DNA from 2 places in the Peribacillus sp. NPDC097895 genome. Region 1 is predicted to be linked to the other one. Evidence: riboswitches for the same ligand, from Rfam matches in the RefSeq annotation. Region 1 holds a riboswitch; the other holds the start of a gene.
What was found. A riboswitch is a leader RNA that binds a small molecule or an ion and turns the genes downstream of it on or off. The one in region 1 is predicted to bind FMN.
Positions count from the first base shown of each region.

Region 2: linked by a shared signal. The riboswitch ahead of ACQKMH_RS05310 (ECF transporter S component) and the one ahead of ribE (riboflavin synthase) in region 1 are both predicted to bind FMN.

Region 1 covers NZ_JBNNSH010000006.1:154,947-161,753, forward strand. The annotation lists gene ACQKMH_RS23245 (DEAD/DEAH box helicase) at 1-945, shown strand, start outside; gene megL (methionine gamma-lyase) at 1,311-2,486, shown strand; gene ACQKMH_RS23255 (TspO/MBR family protein) at 2,483-3,232, opposite strand; FMN riboswitch at 3,419-3,549, shown strand; gene ribE (riboflavin synthase) at 3,698-4,336, shown strand; partial or broken gene ribB (3,4-dihydroxy-2-butanone-4-phosphate synthase) at 4,355-4,993, shown strand; gene ribH (6,7-dimethyl-8-ribityllumazine synthase) at 5,074-5,544, shown strand; gene ACQKMH_RS23275 (DHH family phosphoesterase) at 5,972-6,807, shown strand, end outside.
Region 2 covers NZ_JBNNSH010000001.1:1,105,144-1,111,950, reverse strand. The annotation lists gene ACQKMH_RS05335 (CPBP family intramembrane glutamic endopeptidase) at 1-505, opposite strand, end outside; gene ACQKMH_RS05330 (RecQ family ATP-dependent DNA helicase) at 495-2,006, opposite strand; gene ACQKMH_RS05325 (helix-turn-helix domain-containing protein) at 2,006-3,070, opposite strand; gene ACQKMH_RS05320 (ferredoxin) at 3,363-3,611, shown strand; partial or broken gene ACQKMH_RS05315 (transposase) at 3,659-3,907, opposite strand; gene ACQKMH_RS05310 (ECF transporter S component) at 4,000-4,581, opposite strand; FMN riboswitch at 4,746-4,881, opposite strand; gene ACQKMH_RS05305 (DUF6944 family repetitive protein) at 5,155-5,574, opposite strand; partial or broken gene ACQKMH_RS05300 (cupin domain-containing protein) at 6,017-6,636, shown strand.

The sequences.
Region 1 (6,807 bases):
AAAATAGATCCTGATAAAAAATCACCACAAGCTTTGATTTTGGCATCATCCCGTGAACTGGTCATGCAAATCAATGAAGAAATTCGTATTTGGTCAGAGGGGAGCGGCATAACAGGTGCAGCATTCATCGGCGGTGCTAATGTAAAAAGGCAGCTGGACAAACTGAAGAAGCATCCACAGGTCATTGCTGGGACGCCAGGACGGATTTACGAATTGATTGCCCAAAAGAAATTGAAGATGCATGAAGTAAAGACGATTGTACTTGATGAAGGCGACCAATTGATTACTCCAGAGCATATGGGTACGATCAATAATATCATCAAAACAACGCTAAAAGATCGACAAATCATGGTGTTTTCAGCGACTCTGCCAGAGGAAACGGAAAAAGCGGCCCGCGGATTCATGAATGAACCGGAAATGATCAAGGTCGATAAGCATGAAAAAATGGAATCAAAAGTGGACCATCTTTACTTTGTTGTAGAGAGACGGGAAAAGTCAAAGATTCTTGAAAAAATCACGAGATTAAAAGATGTCAAAGCCCTTGCCTTCCTGAACGATATTGCAGAGCTAAGCGTCTTACATGAAAAGCTTGGCTATAAAGGGATTGAAATGGGCGTCCTACATGGCGAATCCAATAAAGTCGACCGTGAGAAAGCGCTGCGCAAGCTTCGTTCCGGAAAATCTCCGATGTTGATGGCAACGGATGTAGCGGCACGGGGACTTGATATTAAAGGTCTTACTGCGGTCGTTCATATTGATATGGCTGATAACATCGACCAATATATCCATAGATCTGGAAGAACAGGGCGCGCGGGTGCAGATGGCACCGTTATTTCGATTGTAACGGAAAGAGAAGAGCGCGAGTTGAAAAAAATGGCACGTGAATTGGAGATACCATTAACGAGAGTAACCTTCTATGGTGGAAACATCGTAGACGACGAATAATTGCTTGGAAAAGGGATGGCCGAGGCGGCTGTCTCTTTTTTTATCAATAGGAAAAAGGTTAAGGAAAGACAAGGCATCTAGTATGTGAATATTGTCCCCGAACTCCTCCACTTTACATATAACTGGACGCTTATTTTGCAGCATCCGCTCCACCCGCCATTTTTGGCCGGCTGAACATGATCAGATTCCCAGTTAACCAAAAAAATGAAGTGAAATTGAATGATTCTCCACTGCAACGTACCAATGAACAGGTTCATCCAGCAAGAGGTAGCCGTGATAATAGGCATGATCCGTAAATGAAAACGCTTCCTTTATAGAGTTTTCTGACATAAAATAGAAATAGACACAGGATAGGAGGAGACAATATGGCAGAAAAATATAAACAATTTGAAACGGCAGTCATTCATGGAGGATATGACTCCAAGGAGCACTTAGGAAGCTTGACTACACCCCTATTCCAAACCTCAACTTTCACTTTCGAAACGGCGGAGCAAGGAGAAAGGCGTTTTGCCGGTTTGGAGGATGGCTATATATACTCACGCCTTGGGAATCCAACGGTACAGGTACTTGAAGAAAAGATTGCCGGTTTGGAGGGTGGGGAAGCGGGGCTTGCTTTCGGTTCAGGTATGGCTGCAGTCTCGGCAGTACTTTTTGCTTTAACTAAAACAGATGACCATATCCTTTGTTCGCAGGGACTATACGGCTGTACGTTTGGCCTTCTGCAATTAATGAAAAATAAATATCGCATCGCTCATGATTTCTGTGAAATGGACACAGAGGAACAGGTAAGGAAAATGATGCGGCCGGAAACGACCTGCATTTATGTGGAAACCCCAATCAATCCAACGATGAAAATGATTGATTTACAGATGGTAGTAAGAGTTGCGAAGGAATATAATGTGACGGTCGTAGTCGATAATACATTTTCGACACCATACTTACAAAGACCGCTTGAATATGGCTGTGATATCGTTCTTCATAGCGCTACGAAATATCTTTGCGGGCATGGGGATGTTGTCGCGGGTCTAGTCGTAGGTAAGAAGGATTTTATGAATCAGGTAGCAGGCACGACACAAAAAGATATTGGTGGTATCATTTCACCATTTGATGCCTGGTTACTATTGCGAGGGTTGAAGACCTTACCTGTCAGGATGGATCGGCATTCCGCCAATGCAATGGAGATTTTTCGCGAACTGAAGAAGCATCCAAAGGTGAAAAAGGTATACTATCCTGGGGATGAAGCATCAACGGATCATCATATCATGCAAAAACAAATGAAACATGGCGGCGGCCTTATCTCTTTCGAATTGCATGGCACAAAAAAGGATGCGCAGGAATTTCTCAATAAATTGAAACTAATCAAAATTGCCGTCAGCCTAGGGGATGCCGAAACATTGATTCAACATCCCGCCACAATGACGCACTCGGCCGTCCCTGAAGAATCGCGACAGCAAATGGGCATCAGTGACCAGCTGGTCCGTCTCTCAGTCGGCCTTGAAGCTTGGCAGGATGTTTGGCACGATCTCAAGCAAGCGTTTTAGGCCACCATATTTCCTTTGCAGTTCCTTCTATTCTTAATGAAAATGGTGATGGCTATGATAAAGGTGATAGCAGCCAGGATAAAGGAAATGTCTGAGATTACCGGGTAGGGAGCACCATTTCGTGTCCCGATGCCTATGAACGCCCAAACGAATACGAGAGGATAGCACCAATCCCGGTTTTTACCTGCAAAGACAAAGGCCAGGATTGTTGCTGCAATCAGCAAGACGATCGTCCAAGCTACACTGGAAACCCCAAAGCCATCCCATTCGATATAGGTGAGGTAATAAGCAATGTCAGCGATGGTTGCAACACTTACCCAGCCTGTATAAACGGAAAATGGAAATAGGTCGAAAGTGGTGTGCTCCACTTTTTTAATGCTTGTATAAATGACCATTAAAGTAGTCAACAGAGCAATGATAATGAATACGGATAACAAAAAGTGTTCATAGTGCCAAGCCAAAAGCCAAGCGCCATTGAGTGCACAGCTTAAAGCAAACCAAGGGAATGATGCCTTATAAGCAGGGCTGTTTTGATGTTTACTAAAAAACCGCCTGAATACCCAGATGGCGAGTAAAAAGTAAATGAAGCCCCATATGGAAAATACATAACCGGCAGGAGTGAAAAGTACATCCAGTTTATCGGAAATCTCTCCTGATGTTTGGCCGTTCAGTGGCAGGAAATTGGCTGAAAAATTCATTGTGACGACGAATAGATAGAAAATCAAATTGATGATGGAAATAAGCATGGGCTTTCTCCTTGTATGATTTGTGATTCCGTTTACCTTATTCCACACTTTTTGGAGCACATCAGGGGTGCGTGAAGGTCATTTTTTCATAAAGAGAGGAAGTTCCTGTAACAATTGAACCATTTAAGGTTAGAAATTTTACATCTTCACTTTATGGTGTTAAAATATTCAAAGATTCATATTATTTTAGTCCTTCGGGGTCGGGTGAAAATCCCAACCGGCGGTGATGAAGAAATTCTAAGCCCGCGAGCCTGATAAAGGCAGGATTTGGTGAAATTCCAAAGCCGACAGTAAAGTCTGGATGGGAGAAGGACGTGTGAAACCCAAGTGTATACGTGTGCCTAATTTTTCAAAAATGAAAATATTGGGCTTTTTAGGTATACAATTTTTTTCACTCATTTCTCCTGCTAACTCCTTAGGTCATTCCTAAGGGGTTTTTTATATTTTTATAAAAGGGGGAAAAATATGTTTACAGGAATCATTGAGGATATCGGTAACGTCCATTCCTTAAAAAAAGGAACAAGCAGTATGGAGTTGGCGATTCGTTCTGAGAAAATCCTTGAAGATGTTCATCTCGGGGATAGTATATCAGTTAACGGGGTCTGCTTAACGGTAACATCCTTCACGAAAAGTTTGTTTACGGTGGACGTAATGCCGGAAACGGTCAAAGCTTCCTCGATCCGGACGTTAAAATTGGGATCACCTGTAAATCTCGAACGAGCCATGAGTGCACAGGGAAGGTTTGGCGGTCATTTTGTTTCAGGCCATATTGACGGAACAGGAACAATCATAAAAAAAGAGCGTAAAGAAAATGCCGTCTATTATGTAATCCAATTGGAAGAAGGGCTCAGTAGCTTTTGCATTCCGAAAGGGTCCGTTGCCATTGATGGAACGAGCTTGACGATATTTGGGATCGAAAGAAACCTTTTGACTGTTTCACTGATCCCCTTGACTCATCAGGACACCATATTGGGGCAAAAGGCGGCTGGCGATATCGTTAACATTGAAAACGACATGATAGGGAAATATATTATACATCAAATGAAAAAAGGCGACTCAAAACCAGGGATGAATTTAGAGTTTTTGGCAGAGCACGGATTCTAATAAAAGGGCGGTGTAATGATGTTCCATACAATTGAAGAAGCGATCGAAGATTTGAAAGCTGGCAAGGTAGTAATCGTATCCGATGATGAAGACCGTGAAAATGAAGGGGATTTTGTTGTGTTGGCTGAAAAGGCAACACCGGAAGCGATTAATTTCATGGCGACTCATGGGCGAGGCTTGATTTGTACAACCATTACTGAAGATCTGGCGGGAAAATTGAACCTGCATCCAATGGTAGGAGAAAATACCGACCATCATGGCACTGCGTTTACGGTAAGTGTCGATCATAAAAGCACTTCTACAGGAATCAGTGCTTTTGAACGGTCCTTGACCATTCTTGAACTTCTTAAAGAAGATTCTGTCGCTGAAGATTTTCAAAGACCTGGTCACACTTTTCCGATCGTCGCTAAAGAAGGCGGCGTATTAAGGAGGGCAGGGCATACGGAGGCATCGGTGGATTTGGCAAAGTTATGCGGAGCCGCTCCAGCTGGTGTCATATGTGAGATCATGAATGAAGATGGATCGATGGCACGTGTATCAGATTTAGAAGTCATCGCTGAGAAATTCAACCTGAAATTCATCACGATAGCCGATTTGATTCGTTACCTTAAACAAAGCGATACAAGCGGGAAACAGGAACTTGAACTGAACATCCCGAATGCGTAAGGGATGATTTTTGCGCAATGAAATCTACACATGAAAAAAAGATATTTATTAAAAACTAGGAGGAATTGGACATGGGGAAAATTATTGAAGCACAATTAATCGGATCAGGATTGAAAGTTGGTATCGTTGTAGGAAGATTTAATGAGTTTATCACAAGCAAGCTTTTAGGCGGAGCATTGGACGGACTTAAGCGACATGGTGTGGATGAAAATGATGTTGACATTGCTTGGGTACCGGGTGCTTTTGAACTTCCATTAATTGCGAAGAAACTTGTGAATACAGGCAAATATGATGCAGTGATCGGTCTTGGAACGGTAATCAGGGGTTCCACTACACATTATGATTATGTCTGCAATGAAGCAGCTAAAGGAATGGCTGCCGTTTCTTTGGACACAGGTGTACCAGTTATCTTCGGTTTGTTGACAACTGAGAATATCGAGCAAGCCATCGAACGTGCCGGTACAAAATCTGGTAACAAAGGCTATGAAGCGGCCGTTAGTGCGATTGAAATGGCGAACCTTGGAAAATTGATTGAACAGTAATTTTATACAGGAAATCCGCAGGGAAGAACATCCCTGCGGATTTTTTTGAGTAAACGTTCTTACTGACCATTTATTGTATGTGTTTGATCGATGACTTCTAGCGTGTTTCCTTTAATTTCCTCAAATGACAAATTCGACATCCTCCGACCTTTTCTGTATCAAACTGGCTGCTTCCAAGCTTCGGTTGACCTCCGCAGTGATTTCTTAGGTGATAAATGAAAACATGTATTGAATCACTTGATTCAATATAAAATCTGGTAAATAACGAATTATTAGGAGTTTTTCAAAAAAAAAAAAGAACAAAAGCAGGGAGGAATGGAAGCATGGTAAAATATGCGGATATGATTATGCTACAATTGTAAAGATTGCTATTGAAATTGATATCTTTAGGGAAAAGTAAATTTATTAGTTATTAGGAGGGGTTTGTGTGTACCATCTCTTTACACATAATGATTTAGATGGAGTCGGCTGCGGCATTGTAGCTAAGCTGGCATTTGGAGAAGAAGTAGTGGTAAGTTATAATTCAATCGGTCGCCTTAATCAGAATGTAGGAGCATTTCTTGAGCAGGCAAAAATTGAAGATACATTAATTGTTACCGATCTTTCGGTTGATGAAGATAATGAAAAGATGATTTCGCAGTTTGTGGAAGACGGAGGCAAAGCGCTGTTGATAGACCATCATAAGTCAGCTTTGCATTTGAACGAACATGATTGGGCATCTGTAACAGTCGAGCAGGAAGACGGTAAACAGACAGCAGCGACTTCATTATTCTATCAGTATGCAGTTGAAAATAATCTGCTGGAACCTTCAAGCATCGTAGCTGAATTTGTCGAATTGGTCCGCCAATACGATACATGGGAATGGGAAGTTAATAAAAATGCAACGGCAAAACGGTTAAATGACCTGTTTTTTATGATTCCGATTGAAGAATTCGAAATGAAAATCGCACATAAGCTTTCTACTGCTGAAAGTTTCACTTTTGACGAAGTGGAGCAAACTCTTTTGAATGTAGAAGAAAGTCGAGTAGATCGGTACATAAACAGGAAAAAAAGAGAAGTTTATCAAGCTACCGTCGGTCCACATACAGCTGGTGTGGTCCACGCAGAGTCCTATCATTCAGAACTTGGAAATGAACTATCGAAAGAATTCTCGCATCTGGATTATATTGCCATACTTATGGTCGGAAGTAAAAGAATCAGCTTCCGGACAATCCACGATGACATAGATGTTTCTGAAGTAGCTGGCAAGTACGATGGGGGTGG
Region 2 (6,807 bases), on a different contig from region 1:
TGATATTATTGGTCCATTCAAAAAGCAAGCCGATAAAGAAGCTCAAAACCAAAACATTTAAAAATAAAAACCAATTAAAAAGGTAACGATAATGGACGGCTGCAAAAATGATGCTCGTCCAAAGTAAACCAAAATGTGTTTGCAAAACTCCACGAAATAATACTTCTTCACTTATCGCGACCACTAAAGCAACGGCAAATATCATCGTATAAGATAAATGACTGAAAATGCGTTCGTTAATGCCCCCATCATCCTGATAGGAAGATGGTGTCACTTTCATCAATAAAATGTCAATTAACACAACGATGATTCCAGCAGGAATGCCGACCAGCAAAATGTTAAGGTCATCAAAGATAAATAAGTCGAAAAAAGCAGAACGTTCTTTAAATAAAATAATACCTAAAAAAACGGCTAACGTTAAGAGAATAATTTGTGTAAGAAACAAATTATATATCAACTGTTTATCTGTTAGTTGTTTAATTAATTCAGCTTGCTTATTTTTCATTGCCAGTTTCCTTCTTTAATAAGATAAAAGCCAATTCCTTTTTCCACGTGGAATAGGAATTAACGTGATCCACCTTAACCTCAGGCCATACATCGACCATTCTATCCGCATCCATCCCACAGTAATCACAACAGATGGGATTCACTATTTGTTGCTTTTCCTCAAAGTAGTCCAATATCCCTAACCTGCGACATTCCTGTGCATCTATCCATTGGAGGAATTTATACAGTTTTCCTTGATTCGCGGCCTTCCTCTTATGGCAATACTCTTTCATCTCTGCGACTTGATGTAAAGGATTATCCGTTCCTTTAATAAGCTGGGTAAAAAAACGAAGTTGGATTTCGTTCAAAGAAAAGGATAGAGACAGCTGTTCTTTTTCAGATGGAGTCAAGTTCGCCGGAATCTTTTGTGAATCATTTAGGAACGAACAAACCCCCTCTATTTGCATATCCGTAGGTAATTGTTGTTCCATCAAATGCATGGGAAGCCCTTCATCTCCATCACTATATAATAAAACAGCGACACTTTGCTTCCGATCTCGCCCCGCCCTGCCTATTTCCTGAAGATATGCTTCCATCGTGGATGGCATGTGAAAGTGGATAACATATCTGACATCCGATTTGTTTACACCCATGCCAAAGGCACTCGTTGCACAAATTATTTTCAACTGACCGGAAATGAATTGCTGCTGGATGAGCATCCTCTGTTCCTGTTCCATGCCCCCGTGATAATAATTGACACTATCCACCCCATTTTCCTGTAAAAACCGAGTGACTGCTTCAGCTACTTTTTTTGATGAAAAATATATAATTCCACTCCCTGTGAATTTCCTGACTAGTTCAAGTACAAGAGATTGCTTTTCATCGTAGCTGAACATGCGTTCAACAAGTATCCCAATATTTTCCCTATCAACGGACGCGACGGTTTCATTGACTTGGCCAAGGTTGAGTTTACCAACGATGTCCCTGCGGACTTCAATGGTAGCAGTTGCCGTCAGGGCAAGCGTTAGCGGATCGTTCAGTTCACGCCTCACTTCACCTAAATTCAAATAATCTGGACGGAAATCATACCCCCATTGTGAGATGCAGTGCGCTTCATCAATGACGAACAAACCTATATCTATGGATTTCAAGGATTTTATTACGCCCTCCAGGCTAAGCATTTCAGGAGATAAAAAGATAAACCGATAACTATGTAACCGTTCGAACGCACTTCTTTTTTGATTTAGCGTCAAAAAAGAATTCAGGGTCAATACACTTTTTTCTCCACTCATTTTCAACTGATCTGCCTGATCCTGCATTAAAGAAAGTAACGGAGAGACAATTAAGACCGTCTTATTTAAAAGATATGCGGGCAACTGATAACATAATGATTTACCGGATCCGGTGGGTAGCATCCCTAAAGTGTGACGGCCGGACATCAATGATTCAATCACTTCTTTTTGCCCAGGACGGAATTCATCAAATCCGAATTTTTCTTTTAGGACAGCTTCTATATTCATCATCCATCACCTAGTTTCGCGAGCACAAGCCGTATTTGGAAAAAGCTTATCTGTTTATTATCGACCATTTGTTTGATTGCTTTAAGCTTTTTCGTACCAAGCTCCTTGATCGCTGAAGCTATTTTACTTTCATCCTCGATCGACACATAATCGGCAATTGGAAAACTATTATCCGAAAGGACAATTTCGACTAGATGGTCTTCTATGGTATTCACCTTCAATCGGCGGATTTCAGCTATTTCCCACATATTTTTCCCTTCCTGGATATATCGTAAAGTCGTTTGTGTAGATTGCGTCAAATGGGGATTCCCACTCCTTTTCCAATCGTATATTAACGTGGCTAAAAGAGGATAATCCTTGCCCATTTCCGTATCTGCAAGCATTTGATGCAGAGAGTCAAGAAACATAAAGCGAACATATTCTTCTTCTACATCTTTCCTTTTTGCAATCTGTTCAAACGTAAGTCCAATCCTGTTTACCCCAGTTAATTTCAAAATGAAAATATCTCTTTTCAGATCGCTTTGCCGTTCTAAAAGCGATATCAATTCTTCATATAGATGAGTTGCTATCAACACTCGGTCTTGCCGATTGGTATGTAAGAATTCCTTAACGAAATGTTGGATTTTAGGATTTTGTTGTATCGGATAAAAACGTCTTTCGTTGTGGACAATATGGGATATGGTTTGAATGAGTAAATTTAATCTCCCCCAGAATACAGGGGTGATATTTTGATACTTCCAACCATTTAAATACGTTGGAAATGGGTTGTTTTCTAAGAAACTAACTAACATTTTCTCACCTTGTACACTAATTTCATAAGCATCGGTTTTATCCATTAGTTTAATGAAGTCATGTTTTAGGAACCATTCAATGTTTTGATTCAATTGCTGACGGGTAAAACGGGGTATTGTCCCGAATATATTCGTTAATCCGAATAAATGGGCATCCTGAATCGTTTGTGACGACTTCTTCCCCTGCAGCATATGGTAAATAGCATAAATGGAACGTTCGCCTTGAAATTTTTTTATCGCATATAGAATGATTGCCTGTAGATAATTATTCATGGGACTCACATCCTTGTTTCATTTAACCATTAATCCCATTGTATCAAAAAACTGCAAAAATCGCCGGTATTATTGATGGGGATAAGGAAGAATTTGTGACTAAATGACGAACCATGGCAAGTATCGAGTTAATTATTCCGATGTTTTTCATTGACAATTCGCTTCTTGATAGTTATTATCAATACAATTTCTATTGAAAAGTTTGGCATTCGGTCTTACAATAAGAAAGAGATAATAATCTGAAATAAAAAGATTATCAGTTGTTAAACAACTTAGGAGGGGTTTTATATTCATGGCTAAATTTACTATTGTGGATAAAGAAACATGCATCGCATGCGGAGCTTGCGGAGCAGCAGCACCAGATATATATGATTATGATGACGAAGGGATTGCATTTGTTACCCTTGACGATAACGAAGGAATCGTTGAAATTCCAGATGTACTTATAGATGACATGATGGACGCATTTGAAGGATGCCCAACGGATTCTATTAAAGTTGCTGACGAGTCATTTGACGGGGATGCACTAAAATTCGAATAAAAAGGCAAGCCATTTTCAATCGAGAATGGCTTTTTCTTTTGGCTAATGAATCCTTCTATTGTTCGGGGACGTGTATAAGGTAAAGACGGTTTGATTACTTTGCCAAAATGATAGTTTGTAATGGCTAGTGTTTTGTAGGCAGCATCTGCGGCAACAGCTTCTGTTTTTCCGACTTTATCAATCACTTGTTCAACCTGAGGCTCTAAGATATGACTATCATGCGTATTGCCGGGAGTTACTATCGTCCCCAACCAAAATCCATTGCGTTCTGATGCTGTATGAAACGTATAGGCAAAGCATCCTCATCACCTCAAGTTTTATTACTTTTATTTTAAAAACAAAAAGCCGGATATGGATATCCGGCTTTTTTGTATCATCGTCAATGCCATTAAGCATTTTTATATAATGTTTGCTTATTGATCCATGTCTGCAATTTAATGAACAACAGCATGAATACAGAAGTGATAAGCACGCCTTTAATCACGTTGAAAGGTAAAATTGCCGTCGTTACGAACTTTCTTGACTCGGGCGCCGACATTGCATCCCATCCCATAAAGAAGGTATATGCCGGTAAAAAAACAAAATAGTTTAAAACACTCATGACTACCGCCATTGAAACTGTACCCGCAAGTAAAGCGAACGTCATACCTTTTTTGGAATTGATTTTTTTAAATACGTAGTAAGTAGGCAAAACGAACAGTACTCCTGCTATAAAGTTAGCAATATGCCCAACCGGTACAGCAGTCAGGGTACCTGTCATGACTAAATCCAATAGATTTTTAAGGAATTCAACTAGGATTCCAGCCATCGGACCAAAAATCAAAGCCGCCATCAGTGCTGGAATGTCACTAAAATCAACATTCAGAAAAGGTGGAAATCCTGGAAACGGGAAATTCAAAAGCATCAATAAATAAGAAATGCTCCCCATCATGGCCAGCGTGACCGTTTTTTTAACTCTGTTCTTTTTCATAGCTCTCTCTCCTTCTTTTCCGATCTACCTGAAAAAGAGGTTAGTGTTCCTTCATCGTTGATGTTCAATAAAAAACCCTTTAATTCCGATCGAATTAAAGGGATAAATTAAAGGTTTCATCAAACAAACGTTCAGCATATGACTGTTGAAACGCACTCAGGAACCTCCATCTTCTCCCATCCAGACTATACTGTCGGCTTTGGAATCACACCAAATCCTGCCCCGTAAGGCTCGCGGGCTAAGAAGAAGATTTCCTTCATCACCGCCGGTGGGGAATTGCGCCCCGCCCCGAAGATAGACCTATAAAATTTTTTGTATCCTCGTGAATCCGATTGTATTTTCTAGTGGCTTACCAAATGGTTTTAAGGAATTTGAATGCTTTTTCCTTATCCTCTAATTTCCTCGGAAAACCTTAAAACTCATCCAATTTCCTACTAAAATCCTACCAATACGAATTCCCTTAGATTGATTTGATTTTAACTTAGAAATTATAAAAAAACAAGGAAAACAATTTAGACTATAAGATTACTGTTTTCTTAAATTAACATAAAGGAATTGTTAAACATTGTTGGTTCATAAATGAATAAATGCGACATAAAACCTTAATTGACTTTCTATTTGTATTCCTTGGGTCTCTTCTTTTATTGTTCCAATTACTGATATTACTGAACCAATTGCTTGTATCCAACTTCCTGTTACTACTAATGACTCACCATAATTATGTTCCCTATAGACTTCATACTGGTTTCCATATTCAGATACTCCTCCAATAGCCTGTAATGAGTCCCCCATAGACTGTACTAAGTTTCCTATCATGTTTTCTGAATGGCCAGGGAAGGGATTAAGTTCGATTCCGTGTCCTACATTAATAAGTCCACTTAACGCTTGCATCCAGTTCCCAGTATTGAATATTTTCTGTTTTGTTTCTTTTTTAAAGTCAATAACCTGCCCGGTTATGAATGATTTCCCCTTGCCCTTCTGCTTGTAAGGCATTCCCTCCTGCCTGTAAGACGTTTCCTCATAAACTTAGGTTTTCAACGCAAATTACTATTTATGAAGTTCAGTGGCGAAGCTCCATCGGCAGCCGAAATTGTTCCCACAGCTACTATCACAGAAGCAAAAATATTGTTAGATTCATTATTCATTTCAAACCGCAATCTATTATTAGGTTATAACCTATTCATATGCAAATTGATATTCTAATGTCACTTCTTGTTTTTCTATACTAGCGAGAGCTAGGGCTTTTTACAGAAACTGAGATAGCTTTGAAATCTAGGTCATATATAAATTACATATACCTCTAAAGAACAATACCCAATGATGGGGGCATCTCTCTTGAAAAAACGACCCCTGGAATCAAACTTCATATAAAAATGTGCCGCAGCTGATAAGGGACGATGGTACCGGAGCGACCTATTTCGTTCCTCAAGACGTCATGAGGGACCTTGAGAACCCCGACATGCTAGTTCCACCGGCCACCGACGCCGGGCCGGTGCCCAATTTAAAGTACTCTTTTTCGGACACTCATATGCAGTAAAATCAAGGAGGTTGGTCGCGTGAATAACGGGTAAAGAGCTGCCGATCGCAACTACGCTTGCGGGGGTGAACATGCGTCTGACGACGGGCGGTGGGCGTGAGTTACATTGGCATAAGCAATCAGAATGGGCCTACATGATTTTGGGCAGTGCGCGAATCACCTCGGTCAATCAGGACGGGCGGAACTTTATAGCCGATGTCAACGCGGGATTTGTGGTTCTTTCCTGCGGGAATTCCACGTTCGATTCAAGGACTGGAGGAAGGTTGCGAATTTCTGCTCGTCTTCGACGATGGCAATTTCTCAGAGCTCGACACCTTCACTATTACCGATTGGTTCGCTCACACACCAAAGGACGTGCTGGCTGCGAATTTCGGTGTACTTCCTTTGCCCACATCCCTGCAAAACAGCGATACATTTTCCAAGCAAAGGTGCCAGGCTCAATGGAAATCCAGAAGGTTTCGGAGCCTTACGGTACTGTACCAAAGAGCTTCACACATCAGCTGCTTGCTCAAGATCCGACAGGACCATTTACATGTAGGATCGGAGCTTATAAACGTATTGCGAAAGGAGAAATGGCCAGTCGTCAAATACAACGGTATCCAGAAAATCACCCGGACAGGCGTAAAGATGCTTATATCGATGAGGTAACCAAATTTAGTTTCTCATCCTGATAATTTTTGGGCATTTAC